Regions from separate parts of the Paenibacillus sp. WG02 genome, predicted to be linked through region 1. Evidence: a T-box and tRNA genes for the amino acid it is inferred to sense, from the RefSeq annotation. Region 1 holds a T-box; the other regions hold tRNA genes.

What was found. A T-box is a leader RNA that pairs with one kind of tRNA and senses whether it is charged. The one in region 1 lies ahead of ACBP55_RS09105 (valine--tRNA ligase), so its partner is inferred to be a tRNA-Val.
Region 2: it has a tRNA-Val gene. The T-box ahead of ACBP55_RS09105 (valine--tRNA ligase) is inferred to sense a tRNA for this amino acid. The anticodon was not compared.
Region 3: it has a tRNA-Val gene. The T-box ahead of ACBP55_RS09105 (valine--tRNA ligase) is inferred to sense a tRNA for this amino acid. The anticodon was not compared.

Annotation. Positions count from the first base shown of each region.
Region 1 is NZ_AP036016.1:1,914,691-1,922,231, reverse strand. It holds gene ACBP55_RS09105 (valine--tRNA ligase) at 1-1,677, opposite strand, end outside; T-box leader at 1,777-2,029, opposite strand; gene ACBP55_RS09100 (LysM peptidoglycan-binding domain-containing protein) at 2,208-3,242, opposite strand; gene ACBP55_RS09095 (RluA family pseudouridine synthase) at 3,360-3,803, opposite strand; gene ACBP55_RS09090 (pseudouridine synthase) at 3,814-4,248, opposite strand; gene ACBP55_RS09085 (phosphodiester glycosidase family protein) at 4,666-6,015, shown strand; gene hemL (glutamate-1-semialdehyde 2,1-aminomutase) at 6,078-7,376, opposite strand; gene ACBP55_RS09075 (Crp/Fnr family transcriptional regulator) at 7,447-7,541, shown strand, end outside.
Region 2 is NZ_AP036016.1:959,600-967,140, reverse strand. It holds gene ACBP55_RS04515 (permease) at 1-335, opposite strand, end outside; tRNA gene ACBP55_RS04510 (tRNA-Gly) at 1,570-1,640, opposite strand; tRNA gene ACBP55_RS04505 (tRNA-Pro) at 1,660-1,736, opposite strand; tRNA gene ACBP55_RS04500 (tRNA-Arg) at 1,753-1,829, opposite strand; tRNA gene ACBP55_RS04495 (tRNA-Gly) at 1,838-1,912, opposite strand; gene ACBP55_RS04490 (AIM24 family protein) at 2,015-2,713, opposite strand; gene ACBP55_RS04485 (hypothetical protein) at 2,742-3,197, opposite strand; gene ACBP55_RS04480 (GyrI-like domain-containing protein) at 3,252-3,875, opposite strand; gene ACBP55_RS04475 (ferritin) at 4,014-4,523, opposite strand; gene ACBP55_RS04470 (DUF1450 domain-containing protein) at 4,637-4,888, opposite strand; tRNA gene ACBP55_RS04465 (tRNA-Leu) at 5,034-5,118, opposite strand; tRNA gene ACBP55_RS04460 (tRNA-Lys) at 5,165-5,237, opposite strand; tRNA gene ACBP55_RS04455 (tRNA-Asp) at 5,257-5,333, opposite strand; tRNA gene ACBP55_RS04450 (tRNA-Met) at 5,365-5,441, opposite strand; tRNA gene ACBP55_RS04445 (tRNA-Val) at 5,475-5,550, opposite strand; tRNA gene ACBP55_RS04440 (tRNA-Glu) at 5,574-5,648, opposite strand; tRNA gene ACBP55_RS04435 (tRNA-Ser) at 5,684-5,775, opposite strand; tRNA gene ACBP55_RS04430 (tRNA-Asn) at 5,803-5,878, opposite strand; rRNA gene rrf (5S ribosomal RNA) at 5,884-6,000, opposite strand; rRNA gene ACBP55_RS04420 (23S ribosomal RNA) at 6,131-7,541, opposite strand, start outside.
Region 3 is NZ_AP036016.1:1,412,561-1,420,101, reverse strand. It holds gene ACBP55_RS06720 (FadR/GntR family transcriptional regulator) at 1-606, shown strand, start outside; gene ACBP55_RS06715 (anhydro-N-acetylmuramic acid kinase) at 744-1,937, opposite strand; gene nagZ (beta-N-acetylhexosaminidase) at 1,937-3,598, opposite strand; tRNA gene ACBP55_RS06705 (tRNA-Leu) at 4,570-4,648, opposite strand; tRNA gene ACBP55_RS06700 (tRNA-Leu) at 4,697-4,781, opposite strand; tRNA gene ACBP55_RS06695 (tRNA-Leu) at 4,841-4,920, opposite strand; tRNA gene ACBP55_RS06690 (tRNA-Lys) at 4,943-5,018, opposite strand; tRNA gene ACBP55_RS06685 (tRNA-His) at 5,031-5,103, opposite strand; tRNA gene ACBP55_RS06680 (tRNA-Thr) at 5,182-5,257, opposite strand; tRNA gene ACBP55_RS06675 (tRNA-Phe) at 5,276-5,351, opposite strand; tRNA gene ACBP55_RS06670 (tRNA-Asp) at 5,371-5,447, opposite strand; tRNA gene ACBP55_RS06665 (tRNA-Val) at 5,463-5,538, opposite strand; tRNA gene ACBP55_RS06660 (tRNA-Glu) at 5,546-5,617, opposite strand; rRNA gene rrf (5S ribosomal RNA) at 5,669-5,785, opposite strand; rRNA gene ACBP55_RS06650 (23S ribosomal RNA) at 5,917-7,541, opposite strand, start outside.

The sequences.
Region 1 (7,541 bases):
ATAGCGCATAGCATCAGCGCCGTAATTCTCGATGACTTCAAGCGGATCTACACCATTGCCAAGTGATTTCGACATTTTGCGACCTTCGGAATCCCGTACAAGTCCATGCATCAACACATCTTTAAACGGAATTTGCTGTGTAAATTCCAGCCCTGTAAAGATCATGCGAGATACCCAGAAATAAATGATATCATAGCCCGTTACAAGCACATTCGTCGGGTAGAAACGCTTCAAATCCTCTGTTTCATTAGGCCAGCCCAATGTTGAAAAAGGCCACAATGCCGAACTGAACCATGTATCAAGTACGTCATTGTCTTGATTTATATTCGTGCTTTGGCAATGAGAACAAGCCGTAGCGTCCTCACGTGTTACCGTGATTTGACCACAATCTGCACAGTGCCATGCTGGAATCCTATGTCCCCACCACAATTGACGAGAAATACACCAGTCACGAACATTTTCGATCCAATTCAAGTACGTTTTCTCGAAGCGATCCGGTACGAAATTAACGCCATTGCCTGATTTTTGCGTATCAATCGCTTTCTCAGCAAGCGGCTGCATTTTCACGAACCATTGTGTTGACAAATAAGGCTCGATAACCGCACCACTGCGTTCACTGTGACCCACTTGATGGACATGCTCTTCAATTTTAATAAGAACACCTTGCTCCTTCAAATCCGCCACGATTTGCTTGCGGCAATCAAAGCGATCTTGCCCTTGATACGGCCCCGCATTCGCGTTCATCGTACCCGTTTCATCCATAACAAGAATTTGCGGCAGGTCATGACGTTTCCCGACCTCGAAATCGTTTGGGTCATGCGCAGGTGTAATTTTAACAGCGCCGCTTCCGAATTCTTTTTCTACGTATTCATCCGCAATGACCGGAATCTCACGATTCACGATAGGGAGCAACAGCATTTTGCCAATGAGGTGCTGATAACGCTCATCCTTCGGATGAACCGCAACCGCAGTATCACCGAGCATCGTCTCAGGACGTGTCGTGGCGACAACGATGGAACCAGTTCCGTCGGTCGTTTTGTACTCTAAATGATAGAGGGCGCCTTGCACCTCTTTATACTCTACTTCGATGTCAGATAGCGCTGTACGAGCCGCTGGATCCCAGTTAATAATATAATTCCCGCGATAGATGAGGCCTTTCTCATAAAGGCTTACGAATACTTCACGAACGGCTTGTGATAGGCCCTCATCCAAAGTGAAGCGTTCACGCGAATAGTCCAGCGAGAAGCCCATTTTAGCCCATTGCTCACGAATCGTGTTCGCATATAGCTCCTTCCACTCCCACACCTTTTCCAAGAACTTCTCGCGTCCAAGATCATAGCGTGATTGTCCTTGCTCGCGGAGCTTTTGCTCTACCCTAGTTTGAGTGGCAATACCAGCGTGGTCAGATCCAGGCAGCCAAAGCGCGTCATATCCCTGCATCCGTTTGGTGCGAATTAAAATATCCTGCAGTGTGAAATCAAGCGCATGCCCAATATGCAGCATACCCGTAACGTTCGGAGGTGGAATCACAATGGTGTAGGTTTCCGCATCAGGACGGGTGCCCGCTTTGAAAAATTCATTTTTAATCCAGTAATCATACCACTTGCGCTCAGCTTCTTTAGGATCGTACGTAGTAGGCATTTGCAATTGTTCTTTGGTCTCATTAGCTTCTGTCATAAGATTACCTCCATTACTTTTATCTCTGTTAAACAGGCTTATGATGCCTGCTAGTCATCTCGCATCGGTGTTCATTCAAACAAAAAAAGCCCTCCGCCCGCAAAGGACGAAAGGCTTGCTTCCGTGGTACCACCTTCATTCCGCGCAGCTTCAAAAGAAGCGCGTGGCTCTCAAACAGATAACGGCTGCGGCCGGCGAATGCTAATGCTGCTCTCCGAATAAACGGGCGCATACAATCACATTCACAACTCCAGGGCGACTTCGTTCGGTTGCTTCCTATGGAACCTTTCAGCGCTACCAGTTCCACTCTCTGAAGGGCTTACCGCCTACTACTCCCTATCAACGTTTCCAATATTACTCAAAATGGTTTACATCATATGATATCGAACATTTGAAATAGAGTCAATATATCATTCCAGTATTACCGTTTATGCATAAATTATGCTTGCTTCCGAAAGATGTTACGAAAATGAATAAGAGCCTCCAGCCGCTATAAGCAGCCAGAGGCTCTTGCCTATGTAACAGGTTATTTATCTAGGCAGATAGATAACCTGCCCAACGGATATTTCTTGATCACTCATGCGGTTCAGAAACTGAAGCTCACGCGGGTTGAGTTGATAGCGTTTGGCAATGGATTCCAGCGTATCTTCTTTTTGAACAATACATAGTTTGAGTTTCCTAAACTCTTGGCTTCCTGTGTTGCTTTGAAGAAAGAGTCGTTTCCACTCCACAGCATCTATTCGCGTTTCTTCCGCAAGTGCAGCTTGAGCTTCTGCTTCTGCATTCCTCTTATCGGTTAGATACGAGCCTGCCTTAGAAAGCAGCGATTTAATACCGTACGGGTTGATGTCAACAGCCTCATTCGCCTTTTTGCCAAAGGCGACCTTGAGTTCTTTCTTGTCTTCCGTAACCACCGTGCTTTCTTGATGGGGTGTCACTTTTAGTTCGGTTTGTTCAATCTCCACAACAACAGCACCATCGTTAGAGCCAAATTCAGAAACAACCTCATCTTGAGCGGGAGCCTCATAGGGAGGAGGAGCCGCATAAGACGATACGTTTACGGGTTCTTGAATGATCGGAAGTGTCGGTGGTTCCTGGACGAACTGTGGCGTATAAGGCACAGCTGGCTCGAACCTTGGGATGTTAACCTCATGCACAAAAGTAACTTCCTCTTCTTCCCGCCAGCTCTCCAACGGAGCCGAAACAATTTCGACGCCTTGCAGGGAAAGCACACCTGTAACGTTCAGACTTCGTGCTGATAAAAGATCAATATCAAAATTTTCAATTTCGACTTGAATATCTTCTACACGATGAATGCGATTTAAAGGCAATGTAATCTCGACTGGAATCAGATGCTCTAGTGATCTGGGTGCATCCCTTTCTTCACTGAAATAATTGCCCGTGAGCAGCAAATTTCCTTTCAGGATTGCTTGATCATCCAAAGTAATTACCTGAATATGAGGAAGCAATTCTACATCATTCAATTCTTGTATCCCCGCTAAATCTTCTTGCAAATGAACGCGTTCATAGATATCGAATCTTAAACCAGGTTGTTGTTCAGACACCGAATTAATCCTCCCTTCCATCAAATCCAGATGCTGGACAGCATACGGATTGTTTGGCCATTTACTTGTTTGTCTCTAAAAGTATATGGATGGTAAGGGCTAGGCATGACTACATTTTTACAGGGCTGAAACTTCCTCTAGCAAAAATTTGAAATCTTGCGGCAATGGAGCGTGCACGATGACCTGCTTTTGAGTAACAGGATGATCGAACGAAAGCTTCTCTCCATGCAGCGCTTGTCGATGAAATAAACGCGATGAACCCCCGTATAGGGAATCCCCTGCTAATGGGTGGCCTAAGTGACTGAGATGGACCCGAATTTGATGGGTTCTCCCTGTTTCCAGCTCTAATTCCACGAAAGCTGCCTTCTTCATTTGCTCTAAAACCCGATAATGCGTAACCGCTTGATCACCGCTTGGTGAAACTCTTCGCTTGCCTGAGATATAACGATCTTTACCGATAGGTTCATCTATCGATCCTTGTTTTAGACGAAATACGCCTTCAGCTAGCGCCACATAGCGTCTATCAATCCGTTTGTCACGCATTGCTTCATCCAGAAGCACATGCGCCCACTCATTTTTGGCATAAAGTACAGCTTCCGGTCGTATCTTGATCTAAACGATGGATATGGCGAATCCCACAAGCCTGGCCAGTCGATTCAAAATAGTAGGCTACCGCAGAAGCCAACGTACCGCTTTGCCCTGCTTCTGCTGGATGTACGGACATGCCTGCCGGTTTATTAACGACAAGGCAAAAGTCATCCTCATACAAAATGCCAAGATCATTGGGCTCCGGTCTGAAAGCAGCCTTCTCTTCAGGAAAAGCATGAAGTCGAATTTTGTCATCGTGAATTCGAATAAGGCCTTGAGAGGCTAGTCGAAGAAAATACTTTCTAGGAACTGGCAGTATAGCTGCTAATTCTTCTATCGCCCCTGGTTTAAGAGGTTTCCATAACGGATTTGGTAGGGGGATCTCTAACCATTCACCGCTGCGCTTCCACTCAGTCATTGATGTATTCCTTTACGAAAAGATATATAGATTGCGAGCAAAATCACCAGAAAGACAAAAACAACGGCCATTAAATCTATTGGAAAATCAAAAAAGTAATATCGTTTCATAGCATTCATGGCTCCTTAAGGAAATAGGGATTATGTACACTTTATTTTAACAATTACCAATAACAATTGCATGCAAAAATATGATAATATAAATCTTGTATTGTCTTTTTTCGACATTACTTATCAAAATATCTAATACCAAATAGAATAATAGAGCAGGAGAGGGACACCTTGGGTAGTTCAATATTAGAACATTTTCGGAGTTATAGTTGGCTGAAGCGCACTTTTCTCGTAATAGCTGTCTGTACTTTTCTTAGTTCAAGCTTCTTATTTCTAACCCCTCCAGGGGGAATATATCCGCGAATATTTGGCTAAAACCGTTATTACGACGCAGCATCGTGACTGGGCCTGGATTTTCGTTGGTGCGGAACGTAGAGATCAGATGGTTCTCGAAATGCAAAATTTGACCGAAATCAACTCTGTTGAAAAACAAGATTTGCGAGCGGTTCAATTCAATAAAAATCGTTCAAGGGAAAGTCTCGTGAAAGTGGAAGATATTTCTGGCCAGTTATGGAAGGGCAAGAAAATGTATGTATATGACCCGCGTACGATTCGTGTCGTAGTACCCGCAAAGCAAGGTGAAGGGGAAAGAATTACCTCCATGGTAGAGCGTACTGGCGCTGTCGCCGGCGTAAATGGCGGTGGCTTCAACGATCCAGACGGACTTGGAAACGGATTTGCGCCAATTGGTGCTATTATGTCCGGCGGTGAAATTCTTTATACAGACCAAGAGGGCAGCGTTCCTCAACATATTGTTGGATTCACAAAAGAAGGCACACTCATTATCGGGAAGTATACGATTGACGAGCTGCTCAAACTCGGTGTCACGGACGCCGTATCCTTCTATCCGCGTGTTATTGCTAACGGAAAACCGCTCATTACTAGCGGTGACGGAGGCTGGGGACGCGCACCTCGTACAGCTGTGGGACAAAAAGCCGACGGAACGGTTATCTTCATCGTGATCGACGGCCGACAAACGCACAGTGTAGGCGCAACACTCAAAGAGGTACAAGATCTATTTCTCGCTGATGACGTTATTAATGCCGGCTTCTTGGATGGCGGAGCTTCCTCTGAGATGGTATACAATGACGAGCTGATTACAAAGCCCTCCAGTCGTTATGGGGAGCGTCGCTTACCTTCTGCTTTTCTAGTTTTTGATCATCCTGACCAAGTAAAGGTCAAGAATGTTTGGGAAGGGCTTAAGACAATCGATCCAGGCGGTGCTTATGACCACCCTGAATTCTTGAAAGAACAAGCGAATAAAAAAGCGAACCCGCCTAAAGAAACAGCTACACCGAAGCCAACAACATCAACCAAGCCTGAATCCAGCAGTGAAGCTGGTAAGAATGGCACGTCTAATCCTCCTTCAGGATCAGATCATGGTACGGTCAAACCAAGTCCGTCAGCGAAGCCTGAAACTTCACCGACGTCTTCTACGAAGCCGAGTCCATCTCCGACTACGGGCACTGGCAACGGCAATACAGGCACAGGTTCTGGCACTGGCACAGGAAGTTCCTCACCCTCACCGGGAGCTTCCACATCTTCAAAGCCGAGCCCTACGCCTACACCGAGTACAAGCCCTAATCAAGGGCAAACAAACAATGGGAATCCTGCATTGCCATCTCCAACCGCTGCTCCTACAATAAAACCAGAATAAATCTTCTACATAAGTCGCAAAAGACCTGGCCGCATTGGCCAGGTCTTTGTATGTTCACAAAATTATAATCGCTTCAACGCTTCACGATGAGCATCGATTGTGGCATCGATATCTTCATCGGAATGTACCGTAGATACAAACATACCTTCGAATTGTGAAGGTGCAACTGAGACGCCCAGATCGAGCAAATGGCCAAAATAAGCATTAAACTTAGCCAGATCAGACGTTTTGGCTGTATCGTAATTCGTGACAGTCTCCTCGGTGAAGAATGGACATATCATGGATCCTACTCGGTTAATTGTGCTTGCTACGCCAAATTCAGCAGCATTCCCAGCAAAACCAGCTTCCAGCTTCGCAGATTTACGTTCCAGTTCCTCATACACATTAGGCTCACCCAATAAGGATAACGTTGCGAAGCCTGCTGCCATCGCTAGCGGATTGCCTGATAAGGTTCCCGCCTGATAGATTGGACCTGCAGGAGCAATCTGCTCCATGATGTCCAGTCGGCCACCATAAGCGCCAACAGGGAGTCCTCCGCCAATAACCTTACCTAGACATGTTAAATCAGGTGTAACGCCGTACAAGCCCTGAGCACAGTGTTTATGCACGCGAAAGCCAGTCATCACTTCATCGAAGATTAACAAGGAGCCATATTGCTGCGTAATGGAACGTAATCCTTGTAAAAACCCTTCAGCTGGAGGCACTACGCCCATATTCCCTGCAATCGGCTCAACGATGATAGCCGCGATCTCTTCCCCAAACTTTTCAAACACTAATTTAACCGATGCCAAATCATTGTAAGGGACGGTGATCGTATTCGAGGCCACGCTATTCGGTACCCCAGGACTGTCTGGAAGGCCTAGTGTAGCTACACCGGAGCCAGCTTTGATCAGCAGCGCATCTGCATGTCCGTGGTAGCTTCCTTCGAATTTCACGATCTTGTCGCGCTTCGTAAATCCACGTGCTAACCGCAGGGCACTCATCGTCGCTTCTGTCCCCGAATTCACCATGCGGACCATATCTATGGACGGCACCCGTTCAATAACCAACTTTGCCATTTCCGTTTCTAGAAGCGTCGGAGCACCGAAGCTCGTTCCTTTTTCCGCTGTACTTTTAATAGCTTCCAGCACGACAGGGTGAGCATGTCCTACAATTAACGGACCCCAAGATCCTACATAATCAATAAAGGTATTGCCGTCAATATCTGTTACGCGAGAACCTGAACCCTTCTCCATGAACAAAGGTGTTAATCCAACCGACTTGAAGGCGCGAACAGGACTGTTCACTCCACCCGGAATGATTTTTTTAGCTTCTTGAAAGGCTGCCGAAGAGAGCGTGTCGATTCTGCTCGAATTTCCCATAATTTCATACCCCCCGTAAACTATCTATGATAAAATGAGTGGACTTACTATACATAAAGGCGGTACCCCTATGATCGATATCATCAAAAAAGTACCTTTATTCTCCCATTTGAATGAAGAACAATTCAACGCTCTAGCTCAGATTTGTACAAGACGCACGTTTAC
Region 2 (7,541 bases), 960 kb from region 1:
ATATCTGCACGATGAACGAGAAGATCAAGTATCCAGTGACTGAAGGTAAGCACTCCTATAGCTGCGCCTCCTCTTTTCCCCCATAATTTCCAAGCCAATAATCCCGATAAGATAGCAATGAGCAGCGCCCCAACTAATGAGTGTGTGTAATCAGCGTGAATAATCCCTTCCCCATAACCCGTACCCAGGCTTGTATCGATCGTTTCAATACTAGAAAGAAATAAGGGTACAAATACAACGTCAAGCAGCTGAGTACTAAGTATGAGCGCCCAGATCGGCACCTCCGGTGTTCTTGCTTTCAATGCTGCAGCAAGCCCAAAATGTCCAGCAAACATTTACATTCCCTCCCTTTTCGAACGCTTGAGAACACGGCTTTCAAGCCATCCACCTAAAACTGTAAATAAGAGCATAAATACAATAAATGACATGTCGAGACCCATTCCTTTCTGAATACTAATATAATTAGTATTTTAACTAATATAATTAGTTTATGCAAGTGCTTTTTCAGCACAAAAAAGAAGAAGCCTGAACGTCATCGTTCAAGCTTCGATTTCATGCATATGTGATTATGTCTTGAGACATGTCTAATTCGATATCGGTCCACGTCCGTTTCAATGCGATAATGTTGAAATTATCACTTTGAGAAGTTATTACGCTTTTGATTTCGCTTGTTGAATGATTCCTCTATTCGCTCCCATTAGAACCAGGTCAGACCGCCATTGAATCTCCAGAGTAATAAAGTGACTGGCTCCGTACGAAAATCAGTTGTCAGAGTCACAGGCTTGGATTAGCCTTGGCAAGTGAATCATGCAAAAAGTACATCAAATTTCATAACAATGATCTCATTTCTCAATATTCCTGCATTTTGTACATCAAAATCAGCTGAATTCGAACGTTTGGGCTCACTTTGGGAGATTTTGCTGTACTTTCTGCAGCTTCTGCCTCTCAAAAGTACGTTTATATTCAAAATACATGCACTTTTTGCATCTGTATTAGCTCAAAATCAGGCTCATCTACTCCGTTGAATTCAAGGACCGCTTGCTTGTCCTCCACGGGTTATCCTTCGATGCCTTCACGTACGGGATGCTAGTTCTTTTCAGCTTATCCTTAAATTTTCACCGGTGTGATGCACGTCCTACTCGGGTTTAACCTTCGAAGCCGTCACGTATGGTCGAACCCCTGCGGATTCTCATCCCTTCCCGCACAAACAACTAAAGTTGTACTACGTACAACTTTAATCAACCAAATCAAGCATTTTCTCTGCACATGTTGCAAAAAATGCAACAATTTAGACCCAAAGTGGCCTTTTAGTACGAATTAAGGCTAAATTGTTGTACAGCATACAACATCTCTTGCTTAGAGAGTAGAAAGCCAAAGAAATTGTTGCACGAAGTACAACTTCCCACTTATAGACAAGAAAAAGCACTCATACAGGCTTCCTAAATCCGACCGCCCCCTTCACCCTAAACCATACAGCGAACCCAACCGCGTTAAATAGGGTGGAATCCCTTCGTTTACCCCAAAAGAAAAAAAACCACCCGAAGGTGGTCTTTCTTTCACTTGCTGTTAAGCGGGCGGCGGGAATCGAACCCGCGCGATCAGCTTGGAAGGCTGAAGTTCTACCATTAAACTACGCCCGCGTATTAATAAAGGGATTGATGGTCGGGACGACACGATTTGAACATGCGACCCCCTGCTCCCAAAGCAGGTGCTCTACCAAGCTGAGCTACGTCCCGATGCGTTTTATGAAAATGGCGCGCCCTGAGAGATTCGAACTCCCGACCTTTTGATTCGTAGTCAAATACTCTATCCAGCTGAGCTAAGGGCGCAAATGAGTTGGAGCGGAAGACGGGGATCGAACCCGCGACCCTCGCCTTGGCAAGGCGATGCTCTACCGCTGAGCCACTTCCGCATCGTATAATTGCATGTCATTCTCGCTAACGTTTCTCCGAGGCGACAAGGAATAATATATCAGGAATTGAGGACAAATGCAAATGTTTTTTCTTACCTTTTTTTATTTGATGAAAATACCGCCAAACGGCAGTACTTCTCTGGCAATGCGGCGCAGTAAACTGTCATTTTTCATATGCTCATCTAATTTGCGATCTGGCTTACAGGGCTGCATGAGAACGTGACCATGTCCCGTTATTTCCCAATGATAATTCATATGCTGACTGGCCAATGTATTGCCGTACACACATAGACGCAGCTGAGCGTTCCGCGGATAGGCAACAAGACAGCTTGTATCGACATATAAGGGCTGCTTGGCATCCAATGCCATTTGATAAATCGGTCCTGCAGTCAGAAGTCCTAGTTTGCCTGGACCTTTAAACTGCATTTTCACGAAATCCTGCGTAATCAGTGTATTCTTAACATTTTGCAGATGAGAAGAGTAGCTGACTCCCTCTGTGTAAAACAAAACATGTCGGAATTCATACAGAAGATCATCATCCGTTCCTATAGGTATAACAGCCATGCTATAGCCTTCAGGCAGCCCTAGCATGACATTGGCAGGACCATGCAGCCGTGACTGGACAAAACGCTTCTTCCTATACATACTCGGCAACTTCATGAAAGAATCTTCTCTCTGCTCAGACTTCCCTTGAAAAGCGACAATTTGGCTCGGATGCAGCACATGAACAGACTCATTCTGTTCGATGCGCAACGTGGCTATCTTCGCATGTGAGCTTACTTCCTCGAAAGATACCTCCATACACACCGGACCCCCTCATAGACTACATCTATCTCATTCCGCGCTTCTGTCTCCGCCAAACCATGAATCGAAACACGCGGCCAAGCACAAAATAAAAAACAATTAGCAAAACAGCCGTCACAACCATATAGGTTAATTTCCGATTTCGCTTATCTTTATCTAAAGCAACTTGTTCCATGGCCTTCAAACGTTCTTGCAATTGTTCATTTTCCCTTTTAAGCGTTTCGTTTTGCCCTAGAAGCCGTTCCTCAGTTTCTTGCGAATGCCGTATGGCTTCGGAAAGCTTGTCCTTCTGATCCTCTAATTGCTGCTTCGTACTCTCATAGTCTTTCTGAATTTGTTGCACATTCTCTGGCAATTGATAGATGTCTTTCACCCGATCTAGCCACGAGGCTTGGACAGCAGAAGCTGGATACATAAATCCGAACAAGATAACAAGGATGCCAAAGACTTTTACAGCCCCCGCCAAATATCGTGTCTGCATCTGCCGTTCCTCCCCATATTCATATCGACATATTCTTCTATTTTACAGCAAAAGTCACCCCTTCACCACTTCTGCAGCAGCTATTGGATATCGCAAGATCGTCTTCATTTTCGAAGGATCTACTTTTCTCGGGTCTGATAAATAAATCTCATGATGGAGGCCGCGGATGCATTGACTATGTTCAGCTAAGAAATCCTCGATTTGCTTCAAAGTTTCCGGTTCTGTTGCATAGGGCCCCACATGAAGCATTTGCACACACGTTCCCTCATGCAAGGTTTCATACTTGATATCCGAAATAACGTTCAGTCCCTTTTTCTTCGACATCGCGGTTGAAAGGGCTTCTTCGACACTTTCTGCCCTCACATAATCAGGCATTCGAATCAATAGCTTCCAGTTCCACTCATCCCTTGGTACATCTAGGGCTTTTCTATCCCCATCCACCCACCATAAGCCCTCCAGCTTGGCCACAGTAAAGTCTTTCTCCTCTTTCTTATAAATACCTTTGATGCTGTAGGAAAGCGTGTAAAGTGCTTCAGTGGCATTTGAGAAGGCTATGTCATCCGGATCCCCTTGTCCTTGAATTGTGACATACCAGATAGGATCAAATTCGACCCATTGCGGTTTCGTGGGAGCTGTGTAATAGCTTTTATACGTTCTAGCTAAATCTAACTTATCCATGCTGCACATCCTTCACATTTTTCTCCTAGTATATAAAAGGATTCCTGACAGCTGCATGTCAGCAAACATAAAAAAACTTACCCTTCGCCAAATTTCGCGAAACAGGTAAGTCTCAACCTCATAAAAAGTCGTATGTAATTATTCCGCTGCTGGTGGCGTGAACGAACGCTGAGCAAACTCCGCATCCAACATGAAGAAGGCGTTACTGTCTTTATCAATACGTTTCAATTTATTAATAATGCTGTCGAACATGGCTTCTTCCTCTACCTGCTCATCAATGAACCATTTCAAGAACTGCATAGTCGCATGTTCTCTATCGTTCAATGCCAGGTCTGATAGATGATAAATACGTCTTGTTACTTCTTGCTCGTGTTGATAAGCATGTTCAAAAGCATCTAAGATCGATTTGTACTCATTGACAGGCGTATCCATACCGGCAAAGCTAACCTTTTTTCCACGGTCATTTATGAATTTGAAAATTTTCATCGCATGGAATTTCTCTTCCTCAGCTTGTACAATAAAAAAGTTGGAAAAGCCGTCTAAGCTTTCCGCAGCACAATAACCAGCAATAGCCAAGTAGACGTGCGCGGAGTAAAACTCATAGTTCATCTGCTCATTGAGCGCTTCTGTAAGTGTATCGTTTAACATAGATGCACACACCTTTCTGTATGGTTATCTCTTGCGTATTCCCCATATATACAAGATTACCAGAACTCCGCATACAAATACAAACGGAAGAAACAATTTTAGAAGGGTTAGGTTCAAGCCATCACGCTTTCTGCCCTGGATTCAGCAATAATTTGTTTGATCTGAGCATAAAGTAAGTCAGGCGAAGCTGCGCACAGCAGTTCCTTTTTACCGATCATGGCGATACATTCTTTTTTACAATGCTTACAATTGCCTAAGCAATCTTTCTTTTTTTGCTTTAGGTCTGGATATTCATTTTTCAGGGACTTATATATTTGTTTGGATCCGAATTTTTCATTTCTACAGCAGTATTTAATCGTTTTCAATTCGATCTCTCCCCGCCATCGTCATTTACCACTATCCTTGATATTAGTGATAATAATAATCAATGTCAACTTAAAATTGGGTGAGCTTGTACAAAAAAAGAGTTTTCCTTAGTCCTCATAAAGGATTAAAGAAAACTCTTTGGGATGCGGTCAAGAGGACTCGAACCTCCACGGGGGGTTAGCCCACACGGACCTGAACCGTGCGCGTCTGCCAATTCCGCCATGACCGCGAAATCAGGGATCTTTAGACATTAGTCTAAAGATCCCTGTACTTACTGAGTCATGTAGGATTCGAACCTACGACACCCTGATTAAAAGTCAGGTGCTCTACCAACTGAGCTAATGACTCATGTCCAGAAATAAAAAAATGGCGGAGCTGACGGGATTCGAACCCGCGGTCTCCTGCGTGACAGGCAGGCATGTTGGGCCACTACACCACAGCTCCACACTATGTAAAACAACTCTCAGAAAGAGTTTGGTTGCGGGGGCAGGATTTGAACCTGCGGCCTTCGGGTTATGAGCCCGACGAGCTACCGGGCTGCTCCACCCCGCGACATTACTAGCATGATATTTGATTAGGAATATATGGTGGAGGCTGACGGGATCGAACCGCCGACCCTCTGCTTGTAAGGCAGATGCTCTCCCAGCTGAGCTAAGCCTCCATGGGATAAAACTAGAAAATTGATGGTGACCCGTAGGGGACTCGAACCCCTGTTACCTCCGTGAAAGGGAGGTGTCTTAACCACTTGACCAACGGGCCGCGTAAACAGGCTTTTCTTATGTAAAAGTTATTGGTGGCGGAGAGAGAGGGATTTGAACCCTCGAGACGCTTGTGACGCCTACACGATTTCCAATCGTGCTCCTTCGGCCAGCTCGGACACCTCTCCATGAAAAGCCTGATATGTTATAAAAAATGGCTCCCCGAACAGGACTCGAACCTGTGACAACTCGATTAACAGTCGAGTGCTCTACCAACTGAGCTATCAGGGAAAACTGCTTGGCAACGTTCTACTCTCCCAGAACCCTGCGGTTCAAGTACCATCGACGCTGGAGGGCTTAACGGTCGTGTTCGAGATGGGAACGCGTGGGTCCCCTCCGCCATCATCACCAAACAGTCAAAGCGTGTTTGCGCCTTGAAAACTAGATACGAAACTTGCGTAAAGGTTTGAATTGCTTAGGTTTTCTGGGCCCCAATCAAGTATTCGGAATTCGCTACAAAGCTTATCTTCACTTGGTTGGGAATTGGTTAAGCCCTCGACCGATTAGTATTCGTCAGCTGCATGCATTGCTGCACTTCCACCTCGAACCTATCAACCTCGTCGTCTACAAGGGGTCTTACATACTGGGAAATCTCATCTTGAGGGGGGCTTCGCGCTTAGATGCTTTCAGCGCTTATCCCCTCCGTACATAGCTACCCAGCGATGCCTCTGGCGAGACAACTGGTACACCAGCGGTACGTCCATCCCGGTCCTCTCGTACTAAGGACAGCTCCTCTCAAATTTCCTACGCCCGCGACAGATAGGGACCGAACTGTCTCACGACGTTCTGAACCCAGCTCGCGTACCGCTTTAATGGGCGAACAGCCCAACCCTTGGGACCTACTTCAGCCCCAGGATGCGATGAGCCGACATCGAGGTGCCAAACCTCCCCGTCGATGTGGACTCTTGGGGGAGATAAGCCTGTTATCCCCAGGGTAGCTTTTATCCGTTGAGCGATGGCCCTTCCATTCGGTACCACCGGATCACTAAGTCCGACTTTCGTCCCTGCTCGACTTGTAGGTCTCGCAGTCAAGCTCCCTTATGCCTTTGCACTCTGCGAATGATTTCCAACCATTCTGAGGGAACCTTTAAACGCCTCCGTTACATTTTAGGAGGCGACCGCCCCAGTCAAACTGCCCACCTGACACTGTCCCCATACCGGTTTACGGTACCAGGTTAGAACTCCGATACGATCAGGGTGGTATCCCAACGGCGCCTCCACCCAAGCTGGCGCTCAGGCTTCAAAGGCTCCCACCTATCCTGTACAGATCGTACCAAAGTCCAATATCAAGCTGCAGTAAAGCTCCATGGGGTCTTTCCGTCTTGTCGCGGGTAACCTGCATCTTCACAGGTATTAAAATTTCACCGGATCTCTCGTTGAGACAGCGCCCAAGTCGTTACGCCATTCGTGCGGGTCAGAATTTACCTGACAAGGAATTTCGCTACCTTAGGACCGTTATAGTTACGGCCGCCGTTTACTGGGGCTTCAATTCATAGCTTCGGGGTTGCCCCCTAACCACTCCTCTTAACCTTCCAGCACCGGGCAGGCGTCAGCCCGTATACTTCGCCTTGCGGCTTCGCACAGACCTGTGTTTTTGCTAAACAGTCGCTTGGGCCTTTTCACTGCGGCCCCCTCGGGCTATTCACCCTACCGAGGCACCCCTTCTCCCGAAGTTACGGGGTCATTTTGCCGAGTTCCTTAACGAGAGTTCTTCCGCGCGCCTTAGAATTCTCTTCTCACCCACCTGTGTCGGTTTGCGGTACGGGCACCTTCGCCTGGCTAGAAGCTTTTCTTGGCAGTGTGAACTCATGACCTTCGGTACTTAAAGTTTCCCTCCCCATCACAGCCCAGCCTTACGGTTAGCGGATTTGCCTACTAACCAGCCTCACTGCTT
Region 3 (7,541 bases), 500 kb from region 1:
GTCGTGGAGCTTGCAGCTAGCTTTCAGGTTGGCCGTTCTACGGTTAGAGAAGCACTTAGCGGATTAAAGGCAATGGGGTGGGTAGATATTCGGCATGGTGGAGGCACCTTCGTTACGAACCCTTTGCCGATAGACAGCAGCAGCCTCTTCGATCAGGGCCAAACGCTGCAGGAAGTGCAGGAGGTGCGAAGATTCATAGAGGTGGGTTGTGCTTCGTTAGCCGCAAGTCGCCGTACAGAAGAGAATTTGACGGCACTTAGGCAGATCCTCAGCACGATGGAAGCTTCATTTGAAAACGAAGAAGAAAGCGAGCAAGTCGACATTCGCTTTCACCTAGAGATCGCCAAAGCCTCCCACAATTCCCTCTTGATTGGGATGATGGAGTCATTAACCGAACGGTTGCAGCTAAGTATGAAGGCTTCTCGCCGTCTATGGTTTTTTGCTGAACGAGCTTCCGCTGAGAAGTTATTTCAGGAACATCGTGACATCGTCGATGCGATTGAGATGAAAGATGAGCAGCTTGCAGCGGAAAAGATGTCGCAGCATATTCATAAAGTGGACCAAGTGATTCAAAAGCTTGCTAAGATATCTACGGATACATTCTGAGAAACTAGACTAAGTCAGCCACTTCAATGGCTGTCAGCACAATACCGCACAGCTTCAGTACTGCTGCTGTGCGCTCCTAAGCCCTCGTGATTTCGCTTCTTTTAAACTCTTCACGCCCTCCCTAAAATCAAAAGAATCTAAGGCAGAGCTAACTTGCCCATTATCGTAGGACGCTCAGCTCCGGTAGCGGATGGCAGATTATTGGGCACGCCATGAATCCAATCGTTGCCTAGCAAGGCAAAGAGGACAGCTTCTTTGGCATCACCTGATAAGCCAAGTTCATCCGAGGTAAGAACGATTTGCTCTGGAAGCATCTCTCGGAGCAGCCGGAGCAGCGTCTGATTATGTGCCCCGCCGCCGCTAACAATCACTTCCGCAATGTTATACTCCGGAAAAACGAAGTCCTTGTAAGCGCGGGCGATGGAATGCGCGGTAAAAGATGTCGCTGTCGCGACGATGTCTTCGGGAGGTAATCCTCGCTCAAGAGCAGCCGCCAAATAAGAAGCGGCATAATCTTTACCAAAGAGCTCCCGCCCCGTTGTTTTGGGCGGAGGGAGTTTGAAATAAGGATGCGCCAGCATGCTATTAAGCAGCTCAGTATTTACACAGCCGTTTGAGGCCCACTCGCCGTTCGCATCATAAGTCAACCGGCCTTGTGAAAGTTCAAAGACAACTTGATCCATAATCATATTGCCTGGTCCCGTATCAAAGGCGATAAGACGATGAGCTTCGGTCGATGCGGAGGCAGGAATCGCGGTGCAATTGCCAATCCCGCCGATATTTTGGAGAATACGCCCCTTCTCCTCGTGGCAGAACAGAATAAAGTCCCCGTATGGCGCAAGCGGTGCACCTTGACCGCCAACCGCCATATCCGCTGTTCGGAAATCGCCAACCACAGGTCTTCCCGTCCGCTTAGCGAGGACGGATAAATCACCGATTTGCAGGGTTGATTTCGGCAGAAAAGGATTAGCTTCATCCGCGATTGGAATGTGCCATACGGTCTGACCATGAGAGCTGATCAGATCAATATGCTCCATGGGAATGTTAGCCGCTGCCGCCGCACGTAACACTGCATCGGCAAAACGTTCTGCTATCGCGAAGTTCATCCCGCATAGTAACGACACATCGGAATGTTCGATGGAACATAATTCTTTAAGCTTTTCCCGTAACTCATCTTCATAGGCGAAGCTCTCAAAGTGGAGCACCACCACCTTCGCGTCAACGCCGCAGCCATCAATCCGAACAAGCGCGACGTCAATGCCGTCTAGGGAAGTACCTGACATGATTCCAGCTACCGTCAGAGAAGTTTGATTCAATAAGGAGCGCAGCATCACAAACCACTCTCCCATTTCCATCCGGCAGGATAGTCAAGACCGAGCGAGACCGGCAGCCTGCCTTGCGGAGTAAGCTGACCTAGCAAGCATTTAGCCGCACTTTGCAGGGCAAGCGGCCGGCTTTCATAAGCCGCGACGAAGGTTGAAATCTCCGGCAGCTCCAGCAAATCGTACGGCACTCGGAGTGCGACGACGACAAGCGGCTTGCCGAGCGCCTGCAGGGCACGCACCAGCTCGACCTGCGCGGGATGGAATCGGGCGTTGTACGTCCCGATGACGATCTGCTCCGCCTGCTGCGCCTCGGCGAGCAGCCCAGCGCTGCTCGCTGCCACCTCCGGCAGCGGCAGCACGCGATCGAGCACGTCTAAGCCGTGCTCGGCCAGCGCAGCCCCCAAGCTCGCGGGGCCCGCGTATGTTTCGTCGACTCCCGACGAAACGGCTGCGGCCACGGTGACCGCGAGCGTCTTCACCCGCTTCAGCGGGAGCAGCTTCTGCTCGTCTTTGACGAGCGTGATGCTCGCCTCGCTGAGGCGCTGGGCGACCGCGCGGTGCGCCGCGGTCCCGACCTCTTGCGCGGCCGCTGCACTTGGCCGCGTTTCAAACAAGCCGCGCCGCTCCTTGAGCGCGAGCAAACGGGCGACAGAAGCGTCAATACGCGCTTCGGTCATTCGCCCTTCGCGCACCGCGCGCTCCAGCGCGGTGATCGCCGCGAGCTGGCGGTCGCGGCTGTGGCTGATCAGCACGAGATCAGCCCCCGCTTCGACCGCCATGACAGCCGCCCGCGCTGTGCCGTAATGCTCGGAGATCGCGTTCATTTCCATGCAATCGGTCATGATAACTCCCTCAAAGCCGAGCTCCTCACGGAGGAGTCCAGTAAGCACCGACTTTGAAAGAGTGACGGGCAGCTTAGCCGATTCTAAAGCGGGGAAATAAATGTGCGCCGACATAATAGCATCCACGCCGTTTTTGATCGATTCAACGAAAGGCACCAATTCAACCGCACGAATACGCGCTTCTGAATGCTCGATCGTTGGTAAATCCAGATGCGAATCCACATTCGTATCGCCATGACCTGGGAAATGCTTGGCCGTTGCAACGACTCCAGCATCCTGGTAACCTTGCACCGACTGTCTTCCAAATTCAGCGACAAGTTCCGGAGACTCCCCGAATGATCGAACGCCGATCACGGGGTTATCCGGATTATTATTCACATCCAAAACCGGGGCGAAGTTCATATTAACGCCCAGTGTTCGCAATTCCTGCCCTGAGATAAAGCACGCCTCATAAGCAGACTTTGAATCTTCACTCGCTTCAAAAGCTCCCGCAGCTAGTGCCATCTGCCCTGGCATTAGCGCCACGCCTTCCGTCAAACGAGCCACCATGCCGCCCTCTTGATCGATGGATATCCATAACGGCAGATTCTGAGACCGCTTTGCAACTTGTTGAAGCTGCTCGGATAACTGAGCAACTTGATGTGTATCCTGTACATTGCGAGCGAAGTAAATGACCCCGCCAATGTGGTTTTGTTCAATAAAGTTCTCCAGATCTTCCGTCATGCCTGTGCCTTCAAATCCACAAAGGATCATCTGACCGATTTTTTGCCGAAGCGTCCATTCACTGAGGTCTGTATGGCTCCTGCTCATGCTACTTTTACTCATTTCTTTAAATAACTCCCCTCGTAAAGCCAAAATGATTTCCGCAGCTCCAAGCTGTCATGTAAGTGTTTACAAAGTGAAGCGAATACCTATTATTATAGGAATTATAAAATAATATTTCAATATAAATATATAATATGAAATTTTATTTTAAAAATGTACGTTGAACCGAGAAGAATAAAAAAAGACAGCTTACGCCATTCTTGGTTATTTTGTGTAGGTTGATGCAGCTCAAATTACGTATTTGTTTAAACATTTGCTTGCTAGTTCGTGTAATGTTGTATTTTCTCAACTTTAGACAGGAAAATCCACGTTTTTCCCGCGATTGTTGTAAAAAATACAACAATACTAGCCAAAATTAGCTCTATGACACGGAAATAGGATAAATTGTTGTACAGCCTCAGCGTACAACATCTGGAGCTTTCATAGAAGAAATCAAGCAAATTGTTGCACAAAGTACAACTTCGCGAAACCTGGGCGCGATTGAATGGCTATTTCTCCATTTCTTCAAAAAACCAACAAACACAAGCTAGGAAACGAAACACTTAGATCAAAAAAATCAGAATAAAGCACCAGAAAACAAGCATCAGAAAAAGTTAGCCAGCTACCGAGACAAATGCTTATGTGTATATCCATATTCTCTCTCAAACAACAAAGGGGTCCCGGGATTCGCGTGTGTTAAGTCAAAAAACATCCAGAACACATAGTCACTTACCCGTATGTTTATGTATCCCCCCACAATCTCACACAACTCAGTAAAATCAATAGCTAACCATGCCAAATAAGCGGAAGCTTAAACCTCCCACCAAACCAATTACAGAAAAAAATCATCATTCGGGTGATGAAGCGCAACCACTTATCCCCACCTTTTTGCCACCTTTTCCACAGACTGCGAAAATCATAATTTCCTATACAACAAAAAAAGTGGTTGATCAGGAAAACTTCCTGTTCAACCACTTTACTTTGTCATACGATACCGGCAAGAGGACTCGAACCTCCACCCTTTCGGACTCGATTTTGAGTCGAGCGCGTCTGCCATTCCGCCATGCCGGCTTATGTGGCGCGCCTTGATGTGTTAAGGCGCGCATGCAATTAAGCTAATGCCGAAGACCGGACTTAACCGGTACGGTAGTCACCTACCGCAGGATTTTAAGTCCTGTGCGTCTGCCGATTCCGCCACTCCGGCTTAATTGAAAGCTCCGAACTGGAAGTAACTAAATTCCATTCCAGCTCGTCACTTTTGGATGCGCGTAGAGGGACTTGAACCCCCACGGTCACCCGCTAGATCCTAAGTCTAGTGCGTCTGCCAATTCCGCCATACGCGCATGCTGTAAAGAAGGCATTAAATGGTGAGTCATGTAGGATTCGAACCTACGACACCCTGATTAAAAGTCAGGTGCTCTACCAACTGAGCTAATGACTCATGAAAATAATGGGCGGACGACGGGACTTGAACCCGCGAATGCTGGATCCACAAACCAGTGCGTTAACCCCTTCGCCACGACCGCCATATGAATAAGATTTGCTGTGCCCCGTAAAAGTAATCAGCGTTACTACAACGCTTCACTTCACTTTTATAGGTATTGTGGTGCCGTCGAGAGGACTTGAACCCCCAACCTACTGATTACAAGTCAGTTGCTCTACCAGTTGAGCTACAACGGCATATTAAGTTTGTAAAAATGGTGGCTCGGGACGGAATCGAACCGCCGACACGAGGATTTTCAGTCCTCTGCTCTACCGACTGAGCTACCGAGCCTTACTTAATTTTGAAAAAATGGCGGAGCTGACGGGATTCGAACCCGCGGTCTCCTGCGTGACAGGCAGGCATGTTAGGCCACTACACCACAGCTCCAAAGTATACGTAAAATGGTGAACGCTGACGGGATCGAACCGCCGACCCCTACCCTGTCAAGGTAGTGCTCTCCCAGCTGAGCTAAGCGTTCATGATAATGACCCGTAGGGGACTCGAACCCCTGTTACCTCCGTGAAAGGGAGGTGTCTTAACCACTTGACCAACGGGCCTTATTTCCCCATGAAGGGGGTGGCAAAAAAAATACCCAACTAGTGGGTACTGCTTGGCAACGTTCTACTCTCCCAGAACCCTGCGGTTCAAGTACCATCGACGCTGGAGGGCTTAACGGTCGTGTTCGAGATGGGAACGCGTGGGTCCCCTCCGCCATCATCACCAAACAGTCAAAGCGTGGTTTGCGCCTTGAAAACTAGATACGAAACTTGCGTAAAGGTTTGAATTGCTTAGGTTTTCTGGGCTCCAATCAAGTATTCGGAATTCGCTACAAAGCTTATCTTCACTTGGTTGGGAATTGGTTAAGCCCTCGACCGATTAGTATTCGTCAGCTGCATGCATTGCTGCACTTCCACCTCGAACCTATCAACCTCGTCGTCTACAAGGGGTCTTACATACTGGGAAATCTCATCTTGAGGGGGGCTTCGCGCTTAGATGCTTTCAGCGCTTATCCCCTCCGTACATAGCTACCCAGCGATGCCTCTGGCGAGACAACTGGTACACCAGCGGTACGTCCATCCCGGTCCTCTCGTACTAAGGACAGCTCCTCTCAAATTTCCTACGCCCGCGACAGATAGGGACCGAACTGTCTCACGACGTTCTGAACCCAGCTCGCGTACCGCTTTAATGGGCGAACAGCCCAACCCTTGGGACCTACTTCAGCCCCAGGATGCGATGAGCCGACATCGAGGTGCCAAACCTCCCCGTCGATGTGGACTCTTGGGGGAGATAAGCCTGTTATCCCCAGGGTAGCTTTTATCCGTTGAGCGATGGCCCTTCCATTCGGTACCACCGGATCACTAAGTCCGACTTTCGTCCCTGCTCGACTTGTAGGTCTCGCAGTCAAGCTCCCTTATGCCTTTGCACTCTGCGAATGATTTCCAACCATTCTGAGGGAACCTTTAAACGCCTCCGTTACATTTTAGGAGGCGACCGCCCCAGTCAAACTGCCCACCTGACACTGTCCCCATACCGGATTACGGTACCAGGTTAGAACTCCGATACGATCAGGGTGGTATCCCAACGGCGCCTCCACCCAAACTGGCGCTCAGGCTTCAAAGGCTCCCACCTATCCTGTACAGATCGTACCAAAGTCCAATATCAAGCTGCAGTAAAGCTCCATGGGGTCTTTCCGTCTTGTCGCGGGTAACCTGCATCTTCACAGGTATTAAAATTTCACCGGATCTCTCGTTGAGACAGCGCCCAAGTCGTTACGCCATTCGTGCGGGTCAGAATTTACCTGACAAGGAATTTCGCTACCTTAGGACCGTTATAGTTACGGCCGCCGTTTACTGGGGCTTCAATTCATAGCTTCGGGTTGCCCCTAACCACTCCTCTTAACCTTCCAGCACCGGGCAGGCGTCAGCCCGTATACTTCGCCTTGCGGCTTCGCACAGACCTGTGTTTTTGCTAAACAGTCGCTTGGGCCTTTTCACTGCGGCCCCCTCGGGCTATTCACCCTACCGAGGCACCCCTTCTCCCGAAGTTACGGGGTCATTTTGCCGAGTTCCTTAACGAGAGTTCTTCCGCGCGCCTTAGAATTCTCTTCTCACCCACCTGTGTCGGTTTGCGGTACGGGCACCTTCGCCTGGCTAGAAGCTTTTCTTGGCAGTGTGAACTCATGACCTTCGGTACTTAAAGTTTCCCTCCCCATCACAGCCCAGCCTTACGGTTAGCGGATTTGCCTACTAACCAGCCTCACTGCTTGGACGAGCATCCATCAGCTCGCGTCACTATCCTTCTGCGTCACTCCATCGCTCATAACGGCTACGGTGGTACAGGAATTTCCACCTGTTGTCCATCGACTACGCCTTTCGGCCTCGCCTTAGGTCCCGACTTACCCTGAGCGGACGAGCCTTCCTCAGGAACCCTTAGGTTTTCGGCGGATCAGATTCTCACTGATCTTTTCGTTACTTATACCGG